DNA from 4 places in the Pectobacterium parvum genome. Region 1 is predicted to be linked to each of the others. Evidence: predicted binding sites of a transcription regulator. Region 1 holds the regulator's gene; each other region holds the start of a gene.

Evidence for each region. The regulator Fur, encoded in region 1, represses iron uptake genes when iron is present. The targets are predictions, from matches to a motif close to ATAATAATGAGAACNACTATCAA.
Region 2: the regulator Fur is predicted to act here: its motif matches at 1,756-1,778, upstream of sufA (Fe-S cluster assembly scaffold SufA).
Region 3: the regulator Fur is predicted to act here: its motif matches at 1,854-1,876, upstream of fhuE (ferric-rhodotorulic acid/ferric-coprogen receptor FhuE).
Region 4: the regulator Fur is predicted to act here: its motif matches at 1,432-1,454, upstream of LOZ86_RS05100 (Nramp family divalent metal transporter).

The regions. Positions count from the first base shown of each region.
Region 1 is NZ_CP087392.1:1,474,055-1,477,233, reverse strand. Features, by position in the region: gene fldA (flavodoxin FldA) at 851-1,378, shown strand; gene fur (ferric iron uptake transcriptional regulator) at 1,708-2,157, shown strand; gene glnS (glutamine--tRNA ligase) at 2,221-3,179, opposite strand, start outside.
Region 2 is NZ_CP087392.1:2,721,638-2,724,816, forward strand. Features, by position in the region: gene sufB (Fe-S cluster assembly protein SufB) at 1-1,116, opposite strand, end outside; gene sufA (Fe-S cluster assembly scaffold SufA) at 1,130-1,501, opposite strand; gene LOZ86_RS12310 (hypothetical protein) at 1,928-2,329, shown strand; gene LOZ86_RS12315 (hotdog fold thioesterase) at 2,411-2,827, opposite strand; gene ydiJ (D-2-hydroxyglutarate dehydrogenase YdiJ) at 2,827-3,179, opposite strand, start outside.
Region 3 is NZ_CP087392.1:1,235,022-1,238,200, reverse strand. Features, by position in the region: gene fhuE (ferric-rhodotorulic acid/ferric-coprogen receptor FhuE) at 1-1,775, opposite strand, end outside; gene LOZ86_RS05500 (AEC family transporter) at 1,984-2,910, opposite strand; gene LOZ86_RS05495 (pyridoxal phosphate-dependent aminotransferase) at 2,907-3,179, opposite strand, start outside.
Region 4 is NZ_CP087392.1:1,140,473-1,143,651, forward strand. Features, by position in the region: gene nadK (NAD(+) kinase) at 1-462, opposite strand, end outside; gene grpE (nucleotide exchange factor GrpE) at 613-1,200, shown strand; gene LOZ86_RS05100 (Nramp family divalent metal transporter) at 1,492-2,730, shown strand; gene LOZ86_RS05105 (2-hydroxymuconate tautomerase family protein) at 2,797-3,000, opposite strand; gene LOZ86_RS05110 (MFS transporter) at 3,014-3,179, opposite strand, start outside.

The DNA of each region.
Region 1 (3,179 bases):
TTATCGCTAATCAACCGATATGAATCAGAAAATTCACACCATGAAACAGGTCACTTCTCCCTAGCGTTCACATTTCACCGAGTTGAAAACTCAAAAACCACGCTAACTCATCGGCTAAATACAGAGAATATTTAGCGTTCTCGCTATATTTATTAATATAATTTTTCATACTGAGAATAAGCCTACCTATTTTTATAGATATAAGTCATTTAATCATAGGCTTGCAAGAGAATGTGCCGCCAGCCCACGTCCTGCGGGCGTTAACATGGACAGGCTACTAGGTGACAAAGTAGTTTGAATGACATTTCATTTTATTCTTTAACATCAAAAGAATAAAACTACCTTTTATAGATTTGCATCGTTTCAGCTGCAAATGGTTATAGTTCTTATTTCCATTTGCTAAGAATATTCCCGCAAAATGTTACAGATTTTAAATTTTATAAAAACATTATCTTTTGTGCGTATTTTAATTCCCACGAATAACAATGTACCGTTACGTTATTTTTATTCTTCACAAACAAAAGCCTGCTTTTAATTACAATAGAAACAAACCATAAAATAAAAAATACATTCATAAAAAATGAAACGCCGTTACAAATAAATAACCATAACGCTATTAAGGGAATGTGTACTGAGTCTCAGACAATAACATAATCCCTATTCATTATGGGGAATTTAGCATCAAGCAGAGATACGTTTCGTTTTCTTACTTACCTCGCATTTCACACACTCTTGATTTACGCATCCTTACCGATACGAGTTTCTCCCGATGTGAGTGTCTGTTATTATTAACAGATAAGTGGGTGAAATATTACACCATACCATTAGGAATCAAGAGGTTATTCAATTCATGGCACTCATCGGAATATTCTTTGGCAGTGATACTGGCAACACAGAAAACATCGCCAAAACGATTCAACAGCAGTTAGGCACCAACGTCGCTGATGTTCATGACATCGCCAAAAGCAGCAAAGAAGACCTCGAAGGTTTCGATATTCTGCTGCTCGGTATTCCAACCTGGTATTACGGTGAAGCGCAGTGCGATTGGGATGACTTCTTCCCGTCGCTGGAAGAAGTGGATTTCACAGGAAAATTGGTTGCCCTGTTTGGCTGCGGCGACCAGGAAGACTATGCAGAATACTTCTGTGATGCCATGGGCACCATCCGTGACATTATTGAGCCGCGCGGCGCGACGATTGTCGGTCACTGGCCAACAGAGGGCTATTACTTTGAAGCCTCTAAAGGACTCGCCGACGACAATCACTTCATCGGCTTGGCTATCGATGAAGACCGTCAGCCTGAACTGACCAGCGAACGCGTAACAACGTGGGTGAAACAGATCAGTGATGAGCTGAACCTGAAAGAACTGGTTGGTTAAGCCATTTTGGCTCTGATAATCCCTATCAGAGCCAAAACAGCATTGATAGGTAAAACCTTTCATAATAATTGATACATTTTTTTAACTTCTATCAGTAAACCTGTACAATAATCCCATCGGCTTTGTATGTGCATCATCATTTCCTCATTCATCAACAACGAATTGCGTTGTATACCAATAGTGTGAATGGGGACAATATTGTTAACATTCGCTTGTTTTCATTTTGTATGCGCGGTTCTATAATTGAGACGCTTTTGCATTTTTTGAGCCGACCGATGTCATAGGCTAGGCAGCCTCCATTGATAAGTAAGCAACAGGATTAAACCCGCATGACTGACAACAATACCGCATTAAAGAAGGCCGGCCTGAAAGTCACTCTTCCAAGACTGAAAATACTGGAAGTGTTACAGGACCCTGTCTGCCATCACGTCAGTGCGGAAGATTTATATAAGAAACTGATTGATATGGGCGAAGAGATTGGTCTTGCTACCGTCTATCGCGTACTCAACCAGTTTGATGATGCGGGTATCGTAACCCGTCATAACTTCGAAGGTGGCAAATCCGTCTTTGAATTGACGCAGCAGCATCATCACGATCACTTAATTTGCCTCGACTGTGGCAAAGTCATTGAATTCCGCGATGAATATATCGAAGCACGTCAGCGCGAGATCGCAGAAAGACACGGCATCAAACTGTCCAACCACAGTCTGTATCTCTTTGGGCATTGCAGTGAAGGGGATTGCCGAGAGGATGAAACCCTGCACGATTCCACACGATAAATCGACCGCATGAAAAAATAAAACCGCCTAGGCGGTTTTATTTTTGTCTTCTTACTGGTGGCCTTAGCCTACCCAGGTATCGCGTAGTCCAACCGTACGGTTAAACACCAGATGTTCTGCACTGGAGTAAACACGGTCAGCACAGAAATAACCTTCGCGCTCAAACTGATACGCTTTCTCTACTTCTACCTGCGCCAGGCTCGCTTCCACAAAACCTTGCGTAATTTTCAGTGAATCTGGATTAATCGTCGACAGGAAGTCTTCTGCCGCACCCGGATTAGCCACACTGAACAGGCGATCGTACAAGCGGAATTCAGCTGGTACCGCGTGTGCCGCAGAAACCCAGTGGATAACGCCTTTCACTTTACGGCCGTCAGCCGGATCTTTGCTCAGCGTTTCCGCATCATAGCTACAGTAAATCGTAGTGATAACGCCCTGCTCGTCTTTCTCAATGCGCTCTGCTTTGATCACATAAGCATTACGCAGGCGCACTTCTTTACCCAGCACCAGACGCTTGTACTGTTTGTTGGCTTCTTCACGGAAGTCAGCACGATCGATGTAAACTTCGCGACTGAATGCGACCTGACGTGAACCCATTTCTGGCTTGTTCGGATGGTTTGGCATCGCGACAAACTCTTCGTGCTCGGCTGACAGATTCTCGATCACGACTTTGACCGGATCCAGCACCGCCATGGCACGTGGAGCGTTCTCATTCAGATCGTCACGGATGCAAGACTCAAGCGCGGCCATTTCCACGTTGTTGTCCTGCTTCGTTACGCCGATGCGCACACAGAATTCACGGATAGAGGCTGAGCTATAACCACGACGACGCAGACCAGAGATGGTCGGCATACGCGGATCGTCCCATCCTTCAACGACGTTTTCCACCACCAACTGATTCAGCTTACGCTTGGACATAATCGCGTATTCGAGATTCAGACGGGAGAACTCGTACTGACGCGGATGGCAAGGAATGGTGATGTTATCCAGCACCCAGTCATACAGACGGCGGTTATCCTGGA
Region 2 (3,179 bases), 1.2 Mb from region 1:
GGTGTTTTTACCGATGTGAATCATCTTGGTGCCGGTATCGGCCTGCTGACGACCGTTGGTCAACGCGACAGAGAAGAACTCGCCGACAGAGTAGTCACCGCGCAGAATAACGCTCGGGTATTTCCAGGTGATCGCGGAGCCAGTTTCTGACTGCGTCCATGACATTTTTGAATGCTCGCCTGCACACAGCGCGCGCTTGGTCACGAAGTTCAGAATCCCGCCTTCTGCGTCATCTTTACCGGAGAACCAGTTCTGCACCGTGGAGTATTTCACTTCGGCATTCTTGTTGATGATGACTTCCACCACGGCGGCGTGCAGCTGGTAGGTGTCACGAACAGGCGCGGAACAGCCTTCGATGTAGCTGACGTAGCTGTCGTCATCGGCGATCAGGATCGTACGCTCGAACTGACCGGTTTTCGCGGCGTTGATGCGGAAATACGTCGACAGTTCCATCGGGCAGCGTACGCCTTTCGGGATGTACACAAACGTGCCGTCGGAGGCAACCGCCGAGTTCAGCGCCGCAAAGAAGTTGTCGTTCGCCGGGACGACCGTACCGAGATACTGACGCACCAGATCGGGATGTTCCTGAATCGCTTCGCTGAATGAGCAGAAAATAATGCCTTTTTCAGCCAGCTCATGCCGATACGTGGTCGCAACAGAAACGGAGTCGAAAATCGCGTCGACCGCGACTTTTTTGCCTTCACGGACAGGAACACCCAGCTGATTAAACGCATTCTCTACTTCGCTGGTCAGGTAATTATTCACGTCCGTAATCCCGGATTGCTGCTTGGCACCGGGCTCAGAGCCGCAGCTGTCATCGCAGTTACCGCAGGAAGGCGCGGAATAATAGCTATAGTCCTGGTAGTCCAGTTTCTCGTAATGGGCTTTCAGCCAATGTGGTTCTTCCATCTCCAGCCACGCTTTGAAGGCATTGAGACGGAATTCCAGCATCCACTCAGGTTCGTTACGCTTCGCCGAGATCGCCCGTACGACATCTTCGTTGATGCCGTGCGCCAGCTCATCGGTTTCCAGCTGCGTGAAGAAACCTTCTTTATAGCGTCCATCACCCATCCAGATCTGGACATCATCAGGTACATCTACCGTGCTACGTGCCATAATTTTTCATCACTTAAATGCCAAAGCTTTCGCCACATCCACAAGCATGCTGCGCTCTGGGATTATTAAACTTGAATATCTGATTCAGCCCTTCACGGACGAAATCAAGTTCTGTGCCGTCAATGAAAGGCATCGCCTTCAAGGGGACATACAGTTTTGCGCCATCACGTTCGAACACCAAATCGTCGGTCTCGAACTCTTGTACCAGATCCAGCACATAGCCAAACCCTGCACAGCCTGACTGTTTAACGCCGAGCCGTAGTCCTTGCACGGCGTCATCCTGCTTCATCAGATTCTTAATCTGCTTCACGGCGCTGTCGGTCAGCGTCAATCCTTGCCAGACATTTTCATCCAGTGAAAACGTCCCTACATTTTCCGCTTGCATATGGAATACCTCATTGCGTGTGGTACCAGTTTTAGGCTGGTTTCCCCTAATGTTAGTGATAATGAAACTAGCTTCAACCTCTTGTTTCGCAGGGCTATTCGTAACATTTCGGTTTTTAACGAGCCAATAGCGCTATTTTACACGTCTCTGACGCGTCAAACAATGCGGCAAAAAATCAACTAACCAATTGATAATAAATGAATTAAATTCATCACCCCTGTCCCTTTCGGGAAGGTGAAAATTATCATCTCGTTATCATTATTATAACATTTATCGACGATACCTATTTGTAAAAGAGGGAAGGTATATGAAGATTTATGTGATTTCCGATCGGACTTTTAACGCTAAAGCACATTTTACCCATTGATCATGGCCTTTTTTATTAATATGATAATGATTATCATTTAATATTCAGGGTCGATAACCATGCTTTCCATGAATGCCTGGCTGCACCACCAAATTGACGAATATAAATTTCAGATTCGCGATGCTACCGTTGATTTCTATATGGCGGAAGCTCGCCTGAACCGTCCGGGAAGCAATATTGACCATTTACGTCGCTATCATAACGCCTGCATGGACATGGTTGAACTCTGTTTGAGAAATGGCGATGACGACAGCTATCTGCATGCGCTGGTCAAGCTGCACAATCGGTTGATTAAAGAGATTAATAATGAAGGGCGTTGCCAACTCTTTCGAGTGCAAAGCTACTACTTTGCCCGTAACACGCTGAAGTCGATTTGCCATCAGTTAAGCATGCAAGGCTCGTGGGATAAAGCAACCGCGTTTCAGACGGATTTCGTTAAGCGTGTGCTGTTTCTCCCCTGAAGAGCAATGTTTTCTTGAGAACAGTGTTTTCCCAGAACCACGAAACCAGACCGGCCAGCAATCTGGTTTCGTGCTTGATGTTTACGGCGTAATGACCGACGTCGTCAGACGTGAAATGCAGCACAGGCGATTCTGGTTATCAAAAATCTCAATCTGCCACACCTGACTACGGCGGCCAACGTGAAGCGCACGACACACGCCCCGCACTTCCCCTTCGCGCACGGCTCGCAGATGGTTGGCATTGATTTCAAGCCCCACCACCTGCTGATCGCCCTCAGAACACAGATAGCCCGCGACAGAGCCCAGCGATTCCGCCAGCACAACAGATGCACCGCCGTGCAATAAGCCAAATGGCTGACGCGTGCGAGAATCCACCGGCATCACCGCTTCCAGATAATCCTCCGCGATATAGGTATAACGAATACCGACATGACCCACCATACATGTTTGGCTCGGTTCGTTAAGTTGCTCAAGCGTAACCTGTCGTTTCCATAGCATTAAATAATCTCCAGCAAGGCCTGTAGCGGATGGCGCAATGCGCTACCTTCCATGCGTTTCACCTGACTACGGCATGAATAGCCCGTAGTCAGGCAGCGTTTCTGCGGTAACTTCTGCAACACCTGCTGCCAGGAAAGCGCATAGATTCCCTGCGAGTTAGCGAGGTTCTTGGTTTCATGCCCGTAGGTTCCCGCCATGCCGCAGCAGCCAACGCTGACATTCTCCAATTTGGCACCAAAGCGCGAGAAAATGTCGGACCACTGTTTCGTGCTGATCGGCAGCGCCGTGGTTTCCGTACAGTGCCCCAGCAGATACCAGGATTCGCCAGTGGCAGGCTGCGGCGTGCTGTCTG
Region 3 (3,179 bases), 240 kb from region 1:
CCGCCAGGAATCGCGATTCCCGTTGATTGCCCTACGTTATCCTGCTCAATGCGGAAAACGGATACCGATGCTGTCAGGCGACTGTTATACCAGTCTCCTTTAACACCCGTTTCGTAGTTTTTACCCGTCGTTGGAGACAGATATTTTTTATTACTATCTTTATACGTTTGCGGTTGGAAGATATCGGTATAGCTGGCGTACGCCGACCAGGTATCGTCGATGTCATACACCAGACCCACATAAGGCGTGACGCGATTATTGCTGGTATCCCCCGTCGAACCAATGATGCTCCAGTCGGTATAACGCGCACCAGTAATCAGGTGCAGCGGATCAGCCAGAGAGAAACGGGCTGAGGTATAGAGCGATTTTTGGCGCGTGGTTGAGTGTTCATAATCCGCCCAAACTCCCCCCACAAAAGTCCCATTAACCCAAGATCCCCATGTAGGATCGGCAATGTTGCCATTCCAATTGTAGTAATTGCCCATATCTGTCGGGCTGATCGTGGCTTGCGTATTATAGAACTGACTGCGTTGTCGACTGTAGCTGCCACCTATCACCAACTCATGCTGGCGTCCCAGTAGCTCGAACGGGCCTGAGGCGTAAGTGTCAATCGCATCAACTTTACGAGTGCCTTTATTCCATCCACCGTAAGCACCGACATTACCGCCGAACGGATCAACCAATATTCCGGTATCTTTATCTGGGAAACCATTGGCATACATCAGTTTGGAATCGAAGTTGGTTTCACCATGCGTCCCGTTCATACGCACCTGCCAGCCGTTATCAAAACGTTGAGTCAGATCGGCAAAGACTTTTCTCGATGTTTTATCGGAGTAGCTCCAGTTCGGTGCGGAGTTAAAACTACGTCCGAAATGCGTACGGCTGCCGTCAGTGAACCACGTCGGCAATCCGCCCCACGTTGGGCTATCGGTATTGGCTTCCTGATAATCATAACCGAGGGAGAGCGTCGTCGAATCGGTCACATCGGCATCAATCACGCCGTAGACGAATTTTTTGCGGCTGTGGTAACGGTCGAGCCAGGTGTCGTTATCCTGATAGCCCGCAATGACGCGCCCACGCACATTACCGGACTCCGTCAGCGGCGCGGACAGATCGGTCACCATCCGCTGTTTATCCCACGACCCGTAGCTGCCGGATACCGAGCCTTTGAACTCGCGGCTGTCCGCATGCTTACGCACCATGTTTACCGCGGCAGAAGGGTTGCCCGTTCCGGTCATTAACCCAGTCGCCCCACGCACCACCTCAATACGATCGTAAATCGCCGTGTCTGAGCCTGAATCACCAAAATCCCAAATTTCATTCACCACCGTTGGAATATCGTCGAACAGGTAGTTAGTGATGCGGAAGCCACGCGCGAAATACGTCACACGTTCGGAGTCGATAATTTTAGAAGACACACCCGTCGTGTTCGCCATCACCTCACCAATCGTCTGCAAGCCCTGATCTTCGATACGCTGCTGGCTGATGACGCTCACCGACTGTGGGATATCACGCGGTGTCAGCGTCATCTTCGTTCCGGCGTTAGTCACTTTCACGCTGTAATCCTGCGGATCGCTGGCTTCCGCGCTGGCATTGGCATTAGCGCTAACGACGAGCGTATCACCTGAAGCCGGGTTTTCTTCGGCAGCGGCCTGAGCAGGTAGGAAAGAGGCTGAGATCAACAGGGCGAGAAGAGAGACTCCGAATGGTTTTACTCCGGCCAGCGAAGAATCACAAACGCGCGTTTTTTCGGCGCGAGTAACTCTAAAAGACATGGTATATCCTCGGTTAACTGATGGTGATTTTGGCGAGATGCTGAGGCGTTTCTTGTCAACATTTGCACAGAAAAGTAAATGATAACTATACGCATTATTATTGTCATTTCAACGCAAGGATTAATTCATTTAAAATACAAATAGATAGAAAAGAACAAATCACCATATTGTTAACAAGGCATTGTTACAAAAAGAACATTCGAGGAATTTATAACAGTCCACTCAGCCCAAGGACGGCAATCGGCAGCGCAATGCCCGCCACCAGTGTCTGAACCGCAATGATGCCCGCCATCAATGGCGCATCGCCACCCAGCTGACGAGCCATAATGTAAGACGACGATGCCGTCGGCAGCGCCTGAAACAGCAGTGCGGCAATCGCCGCTGGGCCAGACAAACCAAAGAGGTGGCAGGCGACGATCGTCACCAGCGGCATCGCAATAAATTTCGCGCATGATGCAATCACTACAGGGCGCAGCCAGCTACGCGCGGCAGAGAAATCCAGCGCCGCGCCCACGCACAGCAGCCCGAGCGGCAGCGACGCCTGTCCCAATGATTTCATTACTGGTTCAATCCCCGGCGGCAACCCTAACCCGGTAATCTGCAAAGTAATACCGATGGCACAGGCCACCACCAGCGGGTTTAGCGCCAGCAGCCGCACGATATTCTTGAATGACGGCGTCCCGGTATTGCCGTAGCGGGCGAAAATCAAGACACAGAGAATATTGACCGTCGGCACAATCGCCGCGTTCGCGACGGCAGCAAGCGCCACACCGTGTGCACCAAATAGCACGGCAGCGGCAGACACGCCAACGTAGTTATTAAAACGGACGCCGCCCTGAAATATCGAGGTAAACGCCGCATCATCAACGGGAAAGAAGCGGCGTACTGCGACTAGTCCGACAGCGACAGCCAGCGTCGAGCACACCAGCGTCAGGATCATCGCCGCTACCGGCACGCCATCCAGACGCGCTGTCGCCAGCCCATGCAGAAATAGTGCGGGAAGCAGAAGGTAATAACCCAGCCTTTCAGCCTGTGGCCAAAATGCCGCCGTCAGAAAAGCGCGCTGACGTAACCACGATCCCAACACGATCAGTAGCGCGATAGGCAACAGCGCCAGCAGGAGCGAGACGATCATTCGCTTGCCTCCAGCGCGGTGACAATCCGTCTGCACCCTTCGACCAAAACCGCCAAATCGGTAGCGAAAGACACACGCAGGTGACCCGGAACACCAAATGCGCTTCCCGGAACCGTCGCGACGCCCGCATCAAGCAGACGCAATGCCAGCGCATTATCGTCACGCACACCGTGAATTTTCGGCAACAGGTAAAACGCCCCATCGGGCGTCATCACGTCGACACGTGGGCTACGGCGTAACTCCGTCAACGCCGCGTCGCGCCGCTGCCG
Region 4 (3,179 bases), 330 kb from region 1:
CCCAGGGTGCAGCACCACTTCGTTAATGGCGGTACTGATGCTGTCCTGCTGGTTTGCGCGGCAAACGTGCGCTTCCAGCATGAAGCGCTGTTCACTTAAGTAATGGCCGTCGAGAACGTCAGAAAGCTGCTGCTGCGCTTGATCAGGATCGAGATCGGTCAGAAAACCGAGGTTGCCACGGTTCACACCGATCACCTTGATGTCATAGCGCGACAACACTCGCGCTGCGCCGAGCATGTTGCCGTCACCGCCAACAACAACCGCTAAATCTGCCTGCTGGCCGATGTCGGCAAGGCTCGCTGTCGGTGCGTCTTTCAGATTCAGTTCGCGGGCGATCTGTTGCTCGATCAGAACCGAGTAACCTTTGTCGGTGAGCCAGTGATAAAGCATCTCATGCGTGGCTAGCGCCGTTGGGTGGCGCGGATGGCCGACAATGCCAATACAATTAAACGGCCTGTTCATTGTAAGCGGTGTGTTCATTGCTGTTTTTTGTCCTCAGCGTGGTGTATCGGCAGCGGCGGGAACCAATATATGACTGGTTCCCTTGAATCCCCGATTTTGATCCCCATAATAAGCAACTAGCGAGATTAATGCTAAACCGCGGAGAATTTCATGAGTAGTAAAGAACAGAAAACGCCTGACGAGCAAGTCCTGGATCAAAAGGAAGCAGCAAAAGGGCAGCAAGCGGATGCCACGCCAGAGACGGCAGACGTAGCTGACCCGCGTGATGCGCGCATCGCCGAGCTGGAAGCCCAGTTGAGCGAACTGCAACAGCGTGAACGTGACAATATGCTTCGCGTCCGTGCTGAAGCCGATAACATTCGCCGCCGTGCGGAAATGGATGTCGAGAAAGCGCATAAATTTGCGGTAGAGAAATTTGCCAGCGAAATGCTGCCAGTGATCGATAATCTGGAACGTGCGCTGGATACGGCGGACAAATCCAACGAATCGCTGGCCGCGATGATTGAAGGTGTTGAACTGACGCTGAAATCGTTGCTGGATGCTGTACGCAAGTTTGGCATCGAGGTTGTGGGGGATGTAGGCGTACCGTTTAACCCAGAAGTGCATCAGGCAATGACGATGCTACCTTCGGCCGATCACCAGCCGAACCATGTCATGATGGTCATGCAAAAAGGCTATACGCTGAACGGTCGTTTGCTACGTCCGGCGATGGTCGCGGTATCAAAAGCACAAGACTGATTCTTTCTGCTTTTACGTGCTATTTGCTTTCTACGCACCATCATGTGCAATGTATCTTCATTCCAAACCCCGTGCTCACCGCATGGGGTTTTTTGTTTATATCCCCATCATACTGAATTATTTAGTGTACATTTTGTTAAGATTTGTTTGATAAAAAAGATGTTTTTTAGGTTTTGAATGACTCATCATCATTAGCTATCAAAAGAATTGGTATTACCACTCTAAATGCACTTGATAATCATTATCGTTTTTGTGAGAGTAATATAACACCAGTGTTAGAAGGGTCATACTATGCCGGGTAGCCGTGCTATTGAGTCAACAAGCCGCACATCAAGGAAGGTTAAACTTTCTCTGATGGGGCCGGCGTTTATCGCGGCGATTGGTTATATCGATCCGGGTAACTTTGCCACTAACATCCAGTCCGGCGCGGCCTATGGCTATACGCTGCTGTGGGTAGTGGTGTGGGCGAACCTGATGGCGATGCTGATCCAATTGCTGTCCGCCAAATTGGGGATCGCAACGGGTAAGAATCTGGCGGAACATATTCGCGATCGCTTTCCGCGTCCGGCCGTTTGGGCGTATTGGGTACAGGCCGAAATTATTGCGATGGCGACCGATCTGGCCGAATTTATCGGCGCGGCGATTGGTTTCAAATTGCTCTTGGGCGTGTCGCTGCTGGAAGGCGCGATCCTCACCGCTATTGCAACCTTCCTGATTTTAATGCTGCAACAGCGCGGGCAGAAGCCACTGGAGATGGTGATCGGCGGTCTGCTGCTGTTTGTTGCCGCGGCGTATATTGTCGAACTGGTCTTCTCTCAGCCTGAGTTGTCCGCGTTAGCCAAAGGCATGGCAATCCCTAGCCTGCCGACCTCCGATGCCGTGCTGCTGGCCGCAGGCGTGTTGGGGGCGACCATTATGCCGCATGTGATTTACCTTCACTCCTCTTTGACGCAGCATGAAGGTAGCCATACCCGTGCCGAGCGTTATTCGGCAACGAAAGTCGATGTCGCGATTGCGATGACCATCGCTGGATTCGTCAATCTGGCCATGATGGCGACGGCAGCGGCGGCGTTCCATTTCAGTGGTAATCAGGATATTGCCGATCTGGATAAAGCCTATCTCACGCTGGAGCCGCTATTGGGTAAAGCCGCTGCGGTTATTTTCGGTCTGAGTCTGGTGGCTGCTGGCCTGTCCTCTACCGTCGTCGGTACGCTGGCGGGTCAAGTGGTGATGCAGGGATTCGTGCGTTTCCATATCCCGCTTTGGGTACGCCGCACTGTCACGATGCTGCCGTCGTTTATCGTAATCCTGTCTGGCATGGACCCGACACGGGTGCTGGTATTAAGTCAGGTCGTGCTGAGCTTCGGCATTGCGCTGGCGCTGGTTCCCTTGCTGTCCTTCACCGGAAATCGTGAACTGATGGGGACGATGGTCAACGGCAAATGGGTTCAGCGCATCGGGCAACTCATTGTCGTGCTGGTAGTTTCTCTCAATATGTATCTGCTGATTGATACGATGTTGGGGATATAAAACGGGTGCCACCGATTATTACGTCAGAATAGCGTGGCACCTTTCCACTCTTTATCACTCGCTTTCTTACTTGCTGACCTTCCTCAACTCCGTCACCGGCACGCCGCCGATTCCCCAGTTGTCCGTTTCGACCTCATCAATCACCACCACGGTGGTTTTGGGGTTTTTGTTTAGCACATCGACCAGCAACTGGGTCACGCCCTCAATCAATTGACGTTTTTGTTCAGCGGTGACGCCTTCATTGGTGATTTTGATGTTGACGTATGGCATGGGTTCTCCGGGGTTAGGGTAATGAACGACGGTAGGGGAAGCAGAGCCCTGCCGCGATGAAAAGTGCTGTTGCGCTGTATAGGATCGCTGGCGCGACAGCGTTGCTATTCGTCAGGGCGCTGGTGAGCAGTGGGCCAAGAATCTGACCGATGCCGTAAGTGAGCGTCACCAGCCCAAGC